Regions from separate parts of the Fusibacter sp. A1 genome, predicted to be linked through region 1. Evidence: a T-box and tRNA genes for the amino acid it is inferred to sense, from the RefSeq annotation. Region 1 holds a T-box; the other holds one or more tRNA genes.
What was found. The T-box of region 1 lies ahead of DWB64_RS10475 (valine--tRNA ligase). A T-box ahead of a tRNA ligase gene usually reads a tRNA of that ligase, here a tRNA-Val.

Region 1 (5,906 bases):
TGTTCTCTCGTCGGGTTCCTGCCATTTCTTATTGATCATAGGAGTCATCGACGAGGTCATCCAGGTATCCATGACGGCCGATTCGGCGCTAAAGCTGCGATGGCCGCAGGAACACGCGCTCTCAGGTGATGTCGACAGTGGATTGACAGGCAGCGCATCCATCTTGGCAAGCTTTATCGCACCGCAGGCGTCGCAGTACCAAACCGGAAAAGGAACGCCGAAATACCGCTGACGCGAAATGCACCAGTCCCACTTTAAGTTTTCTACCCAGTGGATGTACCGTGATTTCATGTAGTAGGGATGCCAGTTGATCTGATCTGCCGCATCAAGAAATGCCTGCTTGTGAGGCATCAGTGAGATGTACCACTGCTTAGAGGGCAGTATTTCAATCGCACTGCCGCACCGCTCATGGGTCTGATAACTATGGTGTAGTTGCTCACTCTTAAGCAGGTATCCGTTTTTTTGAAGCCTACCGATGATTGCGGTTCTTGCATCCTTTACACTTAATCCGCCGATATCCGGTATGTTCGAGCTCATCAAGCCGTCAGCCGTGATTGTTTCTCTGTAGGGCAGCTCGTGTTTTTCATACCAGGTAAGATCCGTTACATCCCCGAATGTACAGCACATCACAAGCCCTGTGCCCTTATCCATTTCAGCCTGGTCATCCGCCAGAATCGCAACCTCATGCCCGTAGATCGGAACCGTCGCCATTGTTCCGATCAAGTGCGAGTATCTGGAATCGTCCGGGTGGGCGAAAATGGCGACACAGCCATAGAGCATTTCAGGTCTGGTGGTTGCGATAGTTATGGGGTCGTTTTGTGTGTCGAATCTAATTTGGATAAAGTCCGTGTCCTTCTCATCCGATCCGATCTCAGCCTGGGCGATCGATGTCTGGCAGGTCGTGCACCAGAGTACCGGCGATTCTTTCGTGTAGGCCTTGCCCTCCTCGATCAGTTCGATCAAGGATCGCTGTGCGATCCGCTGGGTGGATTCGCTTATGGTCTGGTACTCAAGTGACCAATCTACAGAAAACCCGAGGGACTGCCAGAGTGATTTGAATTCAGCTTCGTATTTTTCAGTGGTTTTCAGGCAGAGCGCGCTGAAGGCTTCCCTTGACAGATCCTTGGCCCTTATCTTCTGTTCACGTTCCACAAGCCTCTCTGTGGGTAAGCCGTTGTCGTCAAAACCGAAGGGATAAAAAAGATTGTACCCCCTTATGCGTTTGTATCTTGCGATGATCTCGGCCTGGGTATACGAAAAGATATGGCCGATGTGGAGCGAACCGCTTACTGTGGGTGGTGGCGTGTCGATACTGAAGACCGGCTTATATGAAGTTTTGTCATAGGCGTAAAGGTTTGCGTCCTTCCACAGGTCCTGAATTTTTTTGTCTTTGCTTTTAAAATCATAACGTTTTTCCATTCTACTCTCCTTGTCTTCAAACATCAGCTATCCTATCATGCCAATAAAAAACGCCCTAAGCATATATGCTTAGGGCGACTGTTCGCGGTACCACCTAAATTAAGAGTAAACTCTTATCTCATCATGTACAGAGAAATCCTCGATACATTATCCAGATAACGGCGGAATCCGTTGGCGCCTACTTTACTTTTCGGGCCAAAGCTCAGAGACTACTTCGAGACACCCTTCACGAAGATTTTCACCGTCCATCTTCTCTCTAGGCATCGGGTGTGCCTGTACTCCTTCTCGTCATTGCTCAAATTTTATATTGGACTCATTATAGATCTAATATTCAAATAAGTCAACAGGGAGGGGTGAAGAGTTTTTTGAAAAAAAAAGAGGGGGACGAGGGCTTTACCTCGCTTTGCTCGGGTTTTACCTTTGTGCTTCGCACTCAGGGCTTTACTTCGCTTGCGCTCAGGCTGTACTCGCTTTGCTCGGATTGTTGTGGCCTTTGGCCACGCAAGAGCTGTATTAGCCGTGGTCGAAGGCCACGTACAACCCAAGCGTCAGCGCCGTACAGCCTGAGTGCGCAGCACGAAAGTATAACCTGAGCGCAGCGAAGTACAACCCTCTCAAAACTCAATCAACTAAACTCCCTTACCCTTCTACCTTTTTAACTCTTTCAATCTCCATGGACATTCGTTTCCGTTCGTTCCATATTTACATCTTGGCTTGCAGTGGTAGCAGACATTCACACTCTCGCCCGCTATGGCTTTGATTCCCCAGTTGGGATCTGCCAGTATCGCTCTTCCTAGGGCGACAAAATCGCAGTGACCCTCTTTGACCAGCTTTTCCGCTTGTTCAGGGTACCTGATGCCGAACACACATGCTACCGGTATATCCGTGTGCCTTTTAATGACTGAACCCATATAGGTGATCTGTGAAAATTCGAAATCCGCTGGAACTTCGACATCGCCATAGACTATCCCAGACGAGACATTCAAAAGATCAACGCCTGCCCTTTCGAGCTCCTTCACAAAGATAATGTCCTCTTCGAAGGAAGGATCGTTCACTCCGTATCTGTAACCTACCACAAAATCAGGACCGGTCGCTTCCCTTACCGCCTTTACGATTTCAATGCCAAGGCGCATCCTGTTCTCGAGTGTGCCCCCGTAGCCATCTGTTCTTTTATTTGATTTGCTCGATGCGAACTGGCTAAGCAGGTATCCGTGCGCTCCATGGATCTCCACGCCGTCAAGTCCTGCGGTTTTAGCCCTTACGGCAGCCTTTACAAAGGCTTCTTTCACTTCATTGATCTGCTCAAGTGTCATCTCAAGACACTCTTTGGCATCTGTTTTCAGGGGTGATGCTCCATAAACCATAGGTCCTACCGATTTATCGCCTGCATGGACCAGCTGTACAAGGCTTAGCGATTTATTTTCACGGCATGCATCAGCCATCTTGATAAACTGCGGGATATGCGCATCGTCCCACAGCCCAAGTTCGGTGTCGCAAAGACGCCCCGACTTTAAAATGGCAGTCGCCTCTATCACGATCACACCTGCGCCGCCCTTGGCCCTTAGTCCGTAGTGCGATGCCCTATCATGCGTTTCAAATCCCTTATCGTCCGCCCAGTTGAAACATACCAAAGGCGGCATCAAAATCCTGTTCTTCACTTCTATCTTATTGACTCTTATGCTTTGGTCTAAACTTGACATAATTATTCCTCCGTTTGTACCTATTCTAACATACTCAGAAAGTCCTTTGTAAAAAGATTAAACTATGATAGACTGTATCAGCTTATACTAGAAAGTTAGAGGAAGAATGATGAATACATTTAAAGCACTCGGGATCAACGACTCGCTCGTCGATTTGTTGGCCCATCAAGGGATAAAAACACCGTCACCTATCCAATCGATGACCATACCTACCATTTTGGACGGTACCGATGTCATCGCACAGGCCCAGACAGGAACAGGAAAGACACTCGCCTTCTTGCTTCCGATCTTTCAGACGATCAATCTGGACTCAAGGGAAGTACAGGGACTCATCGTCACGCCGACAAGAGAGCTGGCGCTCCAGATTACTGAAGAAGCCAACAAGCTCGCAGGCGATTCAGAAATAGGTATCCTATGCGTCTACGGCGGACAAGACCTTAAAAAGCAGCTGAAGAAACTGGATAAGGGTATCCATCTCATCATCGCGACACCCGGCCGTCTCCTTGACCATCTGCACCGCGAGACGATTGTTCTTGACCATCTTAAGGCACTCGTGCTCGACGAGGCCGACCAGATGCTTTTGATCGGATTCAAGCAAGAGGTCGAGCTTATCCTAAAACGTACAAATAGAAATAAGCAGAGCATGTGTTTTTCAGCGACACTCGACAAACATGTGAAAAAGCTTGCCTATAAGTTTATGAACAACCCTGTCGAAATTCAGGCGCAGTCAGAAAACGTGACCCTGGATGTGATCAGGCAAAAGGTCATTCTTGCGACGGACCGTTCCAAGCAGGAGGCGCTGATCAAAGAACTTGAAGCGACCAATCCTTTTCTTGGAATCATCTTTTGTAGGACCAAAAGAAGAGCCGATAAGCTAGAGGGCGACATGACTAGGCTAAAGATGTCTGTCAACAAGCTTCACGGCGACATGTCGCAGTCAGCGAGACAGCATGTCATGAAGAGCTTCAGAGATGCAAAGTTTCAGTTCCTGGTCACCACGGATGTCGCTGCAAGGGGTATCGATGTGACCGGCATCACACATATCTACAACTATGACATTCCAGAAACACCGGACAGCTACATCCACCGAATCGGAAGAACCGGTAGAATGGGAGACGATGGAGCGGCAATCACGTTCATCTCACCAAAGGACAAACCGCTTTTAGTTGCCATCGAAAACGCCATCGGTAAAAAGTTACCAGTCACAGAGCATAAGTCCGAGCATTTTGATAATGTCAGCGACATGAAGGATAAGATGCACCATGTGCGTGTCGAAAAGAAACACGTCCCTAAAAAAGGCCACAGGTCACGTCGCTAGTAGCTGCATCTACCCTATGAGTCACTACAAACTAATAGAACAGCCCAAGAAGAAATAGTTTCTTCTTGGGCTGTTTTTAATTTCTTCTGAAAGTGCAAATTCTTTTTTCATCGCAGTAGAGGATGCTTAAGTCCAGTTGGACTGCGATTTCTGAGAGCGTCGTCTTATTGAAAAACGAGATATGTGTCTCATCCCTTCTATACCACCATTTTTTAAAGGCTTCCTCGTCGTTATAGTGGAAGAGCGTCATGACAGCCAGTATTCCTCCTGGCTTCAAATGCTTCTTAAACAGTTTGAAATAGCTAAGTGGGTCAGAAAGATGTTCGATCACCTCTGTCGAGACAATCACATCGTATGTCTTTTCCTCATAGACTTTTACCGGTTGAAAATGAAGATCGTAATGGTCGACATTGAAGTCTGTGTCCCTTTTGATCACTTGTGACAATACCGGTTCCGGTCCGCTTCCAAAATCAAGCAGTTCACCGCTTGAGGAAAATGGCAGCACCGCCTTGTCGACAAAGTCTTTGAACATGTTCACATAGCCCTCGTCCTCAATGGTGTTGTTGTGCAGGTCATAGACCTCACGCTCCCTTTTGAAATCGACGGTCTTACTGTCGTCCATCTGAATGAACTCGCAGTTCACGCAGTTGTAATAAGCTATATCAAATTGGCCGTCATAGATTGTTTTCGTATCCGACCCGCATATTTTACATTTAACCATGGTTGACCCCACCTTTATCAGTTCTTACAATTTGCTAACTTATCATACCACACTTGAAACCTAGTCTCAATTGGTTATAATGGGATGATTGGTGATTGGTGATTGGTTACGGATGATAGAGGATAGAAGAGGGATGGTGTGTGATGGATCATAAAAAAAGGGCGATTGTTACGATGCTGGTTTCCGCGTTTGCGTTTTCGCTGATGGGTGTGTTTGTAAAGATGACAGGGGATATCCCCGTGATTCAAAAATCGGTCTTCAGAACCGTCACCATCATGGTCATCTCTTACTATATGATGAAACAGCAAAAGGTCAACTTATCCGAAATCAGGCATATTAAACTGCTTGGTATCCGCTCTGTCACAGGTACTGTAGGCATCATACTCAACTACTATGCCATCGACCATCTGATACTATCCGATGCCAATGTGATTTTCAGGCTCAGCACGATCTTTGTCATGTTCTTCAGCTGGATTTTTCTAAAAGAGCGTATGAACCACACCCAAGGACTTGCGGCGATCATCGCCTTCAGCGGCGTGGTGCTTATCATCAAGCCTCAGTTCGCAATCGAAGTGATACCCTATGCGTTGGCACTGCTTGGAGCGGCTTCTGCAGCCGGAGCTTACACAGCCCTAAGAGCTCTTGGCGGAAAAGAAAAGCCGGTACTGATCGTCTTCTTCTTCTCGCTTTTTACAACGGTGGTCTTGCTGCCCTATGTCGCATTCACCTTTGTCCCCATGACTCTGTC
Region 2 (5,906 bases), on a different contig from region 1:
GTAGATATCTGTCGGAGACCCGATCTGCTGAATGACCCCATGGTTCATGATGATGATCTTATCCGACATCGTCAGCGCTTCTTCCTGGTCATGGGTGACATAGATAAATGTGATCCCTACCTCTTGCTGCATTGCCTTAAGCTCATGCTGCATTTCTTTTCTAAGCTTTAAATCAAGCGCTCCAAGCGGTTCGTCAAGCAAAAGGACCTTAGGCTCGTTGACCAGTGCCCTTGCAATGGCAATTCTCTGCTGTTGGCCTCCACTTAGCGCATTGATTCTTCGTTTTTCATATCCTGCCAGGTTTACGAGCTCAAGCATCCTGTGTACACGATTTCTGATTTCGCTCTCAGAAATCTTTTTTATCCTAAGACCGAATGCGATGTTTTCATAAACGTTCAGATGTGGAAATAGAGCATACTTCTGAAAAACAGTGTTAATCTGTCTTTCATATGGCGGTATGTCATTTAATCTTTTCCCATCAAAGCGTATTTCTCCAGAAGTAGGTTTTTCAAAACCACCGATCATTCTCAAGGTAGTTGTTTTACCACATCCGCTTGGTCCCAATAGGGTTAAAAACTGATTTTCATTAATCCATACGTCCAAGTCATTCACAACTGTGTCTTCACCGTATACTTTTGTAAGCTTACTTGTCTCAATTATCCTGCTCATCATACTCTCCTAAAAACTCGGTGGTGTACTAATCATCAAAACAGTCGCAGGCCGTTTGTAAGGATTAGAGATGCGGTGCCATATATTCGAGCGATAATAGAAACTTTCACCCTTTTTGATTCGATATGTTTTTTTACCCAGCTGCACTTCAATTTGACCCGTCAAACAATAACCGAACTCTTCTCCTTCATGAGACTCCTCGTCGGTGTATACCCCCATCGGATCAAGTTCGATTAAAATCGGCTCCATATCGTTTTTCTGAGAATTACTGATCAACCATGAAACCTGATGTCCCAGTTCTTCATTTTGCGTCGTAAAGATATCCTCTGGTCCGAATACGATTTTCTCATCATGCTCTTCGCTGAAAAACTCATTCAGATTAGTACCTAACGTATCTAGGATATCAACAAGCGTAGCAATGGAAGGCGAAGTCAGATCACGTTCCATCAGCGAAATGAATCCTTTCGATAGGTCACATCTTGAAGCCAGTTCCTCTTGTGTCAAATTGTTCTCTAACCTAAGTCTTTTGATCTTATTCCCGATATTCAAATTAACACTCCTTTGTATAAACAAACTCCATGTTTAGTATTATAAAACAACACAAATGTAAACGCAAGGTTTAGTAGCACTAAACTTTGTAGAGAACATAAAAAAAACTCAATCGATTGATTGAGTTTTTCTTGATGGAGGCGGCACCCAGATTTGAACTGGGGATAAAGGATTTGCAGTCCTCTGCCTTACCACTTGGCTATGCCGCCATCTTGGAGCGGAAGAAGGGATTTGAACCCTCGACCCTCGCCTTGGCAAGGCGATGCTCTACCACTGAGCCACTTCCGCAGAATGTAAAAATCGTAACACGATTTTTACACTTAATGAAATTGGTGATCCATCCGCGACTCGAACGCGGGACACCCTGATTAAAAGTCAGATGCTCTACCGACTGAGCTAATGGACCATAATTGGAGCGGAAGACGAGATTTGAACTCGCGACCCTCGCCTTGGCAAGGCGATGCTCTACCACTGAGCCACTTCCGCAAAATGGAGCCGATGATGGGACTCGAACCCGCGACCTATTGATTACAAGTCAATTGCTCTACCAATTGAGCTACATCGGCATGTTGAATACATAAAGGTAATTTCATCGCTGTGCGATGACCATTTTATTTTGCCTCGACTTTCGGTATTTACTTCGTAAAACCTACCGTCTGCAAAATAAAATTAATTGGCGATCCGGAAGGGATTCGAACCCTCGACCTCCAGCGTGACAGGCTGGCGTTCTAACCAGCTGAACTACCGGACCGCTTATTGAATTTCGCACTAGGTGCGAAATACAGTAATGTACTCTCGTTGCTGTGCAACGACCATTTTTTATTGCCTCGACTCTCGGTATTTACTTCGTAAAACCTACCGTCTGCAATAAAAAATTGAGATGGTGGGAACAATAGGGATCGAACCTATGACATCTTGCTTGTAAGGCAAGCGCTCTCCCAGCTGAGCTATGCTCCCATGAATCCTCAGCCGATGTAATCATCAACCAAGAATTGTTGTGGTGACCCCTAGGGGAATCGAACCCCTGTTACCGCCGTGAAAGGGCGGTGTCTTGACCGCTTGACCAAGGGGCCTTGAATGGTTGCGGGAACAGGATTCGAACCTGTGACCTTTGGGTTATGAGCCCAACGAGCTACCAACTGCTCCATCCCGCGTTATATTGGCTCCAAGGGTGGGACTCGAACCCACAGCCTACCGGTTAACAGCCGGTTGCTCCACCGTTGAGCTACCTTGGAATCTTGCTTGCTGCCTGTTTCGGCAACAAATACATCTTATAACACACAGCAACTTACGTCAATAGTTTTTTTCAAAAAAAAGTTTGTTTTTTAAAAGATGAAATACTCTGAATTGACGCACAATCCTGCCTATTTTTTTCTACATTATATAGCACAAACACATCCTTGTCATTCTAATTTTTTTTTGATTTTTCAACTTACTTTTCAACCGTTTATTTCTTGTATCAGCACAAAATTCATAACCGTCTCATGCCGATTTTTTTTATCTCAAACTTTGACATACGTTCTCGTTTGCGATATACTCAAACTAATCAGAGGTGATTCTAATGCTATTATTAAAAATTGACATTGAAAACCTAATATTTGTCCATCATCATTAATTCGCGTTTGCACGTCAGTGCAGCGCTTATTGCTGTGCACTGATGGGATTTGAACTTCTACCTGTCAGTGATGACAGGTTTTTTTATTTAAACTTCAATTAAAAACGATATGGAGGCTGACATGGCTAGTAACTTACCCCCAAAAGGTATGAGAGATTTTTTACCTAAAGACAAGGCTTTAAGGGAATACGTGATGAAAGTGATTCGTGAGGAGTATGCGAGAAACGGATTCACGGAAATCGAAACTTCACAAATCGAGAATTTAAGCAATTTGGAAAACAGCGACGGTGGCGATAACACTAAGTTGATATTTAAGATCTTAAAACGTGGCGACAAGTTGAAGTTGAATCAAATCCCAGAATCAGAATCAGCACTTACCGATCTCGGCTTAAGATTCGACCTTACGCTACCGCTCAGTCGTTTTTATGCCAATAACCGAAATGAGTTGCCACCTATATTCAAAGCAATTCAAATAGGCAACGTGTTTAGAGCTGAACGTCCTCAGAAGGGCCGATACAGAAACTTTATCCAGTGTGATGTGGATGTCATCGGCGATGCTACAAACCTGACAGAAATAGAACTGATCAACACAGTCGGCAGCGCGCTCACAAAGCTTGGACTGAATGAACTAACCATTAAGATCAATGACAGAAGAATCTTAAAAGGATTGACCGCTGCAGCAGGATTCGCTCCAGAAGAATTTCAAGATGTAGCGATCACACTCGATAAACTTGATAAAATCGGTCAGGACGGTATCCTAGAAGAGTTGAGCGAAAAAGGATATGGAGAGGATAAAATCACTTCACTCATGCAGCTCAGCGACAAACTTGCAACAGAGGGCCTCACAGCAGCAAAGGAACTTTCTGCAGAGGGCTTTGAGAACATCAATGAAATTATCGAAGTTATTGAATCAGTAGCTGCAAACTACAAGATCGTATTCGACTATTCACTCGTCAGAGGCATGGGATACTATACAAGTACCATATTCGAAGTATTTTACGGCTCACTTGGTTATGCAGTCGGCGGTGGTGGTCGTTACGATGAAATGATCGGCAAGCTTAGCGGAATCGATGTGCCGGCCTGCGGGTTTTCTATCGGCTACGAGCGAATTATCGATATTTTAAGAGAAGAAAAACGTGATATCCCTACAGGTACGCGCCTAGCACTTTTTTATGACACGCGTGACTCCTTGAAAGACGTGATCAAAACATCTATCGAATTAAGAGAAACCTATTCGGTAGTCTCTGTTTTCGCGAAAAAGAAAAAATTCGGTAAGCAGATAGAACGTCTGGCCGAGCAAGGTTTTGACGCCTTCACCGTCTACGCAGAAGAACTTGAGATTAAAGACCTCTAAAAGAGAGGCCACACCCCGATTTAAGGTGTGGCCTCTTTCTATTTAGTAGTCAAATTTTGCTTTTTCCTGTTCAGGATAATGATCAATACAGCCTTGAAGCAAGAAGGTATCGCTTCCCTCTTGTCGCTCTATGATCGTCAGATTGGCCGAATGCATATATGGTTTTTGTGTCCAGAACTCATCCAAAGGAATATTCTGTAGTTGCGAGTAGATTGCCTTTAACACGCCACCATGAGCCACAATCAATATGGTCTCTCCTTCATGCTTCTGGGTGATTTCATCAAGTGCCTCATTCACCCTTTTAACAAAGGTCGCATAAGACTCGCCACAATCCGGTTCAAATGCACTTGGATTTTTCCAAAAATCATCATATCGCTTGGGATTTTCTTCGCGGACCTCATCCCACAACTTACCTTGCCATGAACCAAAGTCCATTTCACATAGTCCTTCAAGTCTTGTGGTTTTGACAGACTTTCCTGCCATAATGATTTCTTGCGTCTCGATAGTTCTTCCGCTAGTGCTCGTATAAACCGCGTCAAAACTGATAGGTTGCAGTCTCTCAGCCAGCCACTGAGCTTGTTTCCTACCAAGCTCAGTCAGTTTTGAATCCAGTTTCCCCTGGCTGCGTCCTTCAAGATTCCACTCCGTTTGTCCATGTCTTGTTAGATAGATCGTAGTCATCTGAACCACCATTAAAGCGCCAGGCACTCGATGACTTTAGCAATCGCCTCTTCCGTGGTAAGCTCTATCTTTTCACCTTTTGAACGTTCTTTAAACTCTACAATACCCTGCTCGGCATTCTTACCTACATTGATAGCGAAAGGAATGCCTATAAGCTCGGCATCCTTAAATTTAACACCTGCACGCTCAATACGATCATCAATAATTACTTCTACACCCCTTGCCTTAAGTTCTTCGTAGATTTTGAAGCCTAGCTCCTGCTGATCTTCCTTTTTTGAATTGACGACTGTTACAATCGCCTTATAAGGAGCCACAGCCACTGGCCATATGATTCCATTTTCATCATAGCTCTGTTCAATGATCGCAGCCATCGTACGGGATACACCAATACCATGAGATCCCATTACAATAAGTTGCTCCTTACCGTTGGCATCAAGATAGGTGGCGCCTAATGATTTTGAATATTTGGTTCCAAGTTGGAATATGTTGCCTACCTCGTTACCTCGGTCCATCGACAGTCTTGTATTACATTTTGGGCAATTGTCCCCTTCTCTGACAAGAAGCAGATCCGTTGCGATCTCACCTTTAAAATCACGACCGTAATTCACATTTTTAAAGTGGAAATCTGTTTGATTTGCACCGACGATGACATTCACCATTTTAGTGATTCTCTCATCGACTACAAGTCTGATATCGCCGTTTAAGCCGATTGGACCAGCATAACCGACTTCAGCTCCAGTAGCAGCCTTAACCGTCTCTTCATCAGCCATCTCAAGTTCGTGCTCCGCACAATCCAAGAAATTGATCAGCTTAATTTCGTTAAGCTCCCTGTCTCCAGGAATCATCACTGCCACTGTCTTTCCTTGAACATTGTATAATAAGGTTTTAACAAAACAGTCTTCACTAAGTCCAAAGAAACTCTTAAGCTCCTCGATTGTTTTTGTATCCGGTGTTGAAACTTTTTCGAGCTCCAAGGCTTCAAAATTAGCACTTGCGACCTCGTAGACCACATCCGCTTTTTCATCGGTAGCAGCATAA

Region 2: it encodes a tRNA-Val, which carries the amino acid that the T-box ahead of DWB64_RS10475 (valine--tRNA ligase) is inferred to sense. The anticodon was not compared.

What each region holds. Positions count from the first base shown of each region.
Region 1 is NZ_QQWI01000006.1:247,020-252,925, forward strand. It holds gene DWB64_RS10475 (valine--tRNA ligase) at 1-1,419, opposite strand, end outside; T-box leader at 1,487-1,720, opposite strand; gene DWB64_RS10480 (NADH:flavin oxidoreductase) at 2,067-3,119, opposite strand; gene DWB64_RS10485 (DEAD/DEAH box helicase) at 3,229-4,437, shown strand; gene DWB64_RS10490 (class I SAM-dependent methyltransferase) at 4,514-5,158, opposite strand; gene DWB64_RS10495 (DMT family transporter) at 5,302-5,906, shown strand, end outside.
Region 2 is NZ_QQWI01000012.1:2,680-8,585, reverse strand. It holds gene potA (spermidine/putrescine ABC transporter ATP-binding protein) at 1-672, opposite strand, end outside; gene DWB64_RS15625 (helix-turn-helix domain-containing protein) at 679-1,218, opposite strand; tRNA gene DWB64_RS15620 (tRNA-Cys) at 1,354-1,427, opposite strand; tRNA gene DWB64_RS15615 (tRNA-Gly) at 1,432-1,506, opposite strand; tRNA gene DWB64_RS15610 (tRNA-Lys) at 1,549-1,624, opposite strand; tRNA gene DWB64_RS15605 (tRNA-Gly) at 1,630-1,704, opposite strand; tRNA gene DWB64_RS15600 (tRNA-Thr) at 1,709-1,784, opposite strand; tRNA gene DWB64_RS15595 (tRNA-Asp) at 1,893-1,969, opposite strand; tRNA gene DWB64_RS15590 (tRNA-Val) at 2,100-2,175, opposite strand; tRNA gene DWB64_RS15585 (tRNA-Glu) at 2,217-2,291, opposite strand; tRNA gene DWB64_RS15580 (tRNA-Met) at 2,297-2,372, opposite strand; tRNA gene DWB64_RS15575 (tRNA-Asn) at 2,379-2,453, opposite strand; gene hisS (histidine--tRNA ligase) at 2,955-4,187, shown strand; gene DWB64_RS15565 (histidine phosphatase family protein) at 4,230-4,868, opposite strand; gene DWB64_RS15560 (proline--tRNA ligase) at 4,880-5,906, opposite strand, start outside.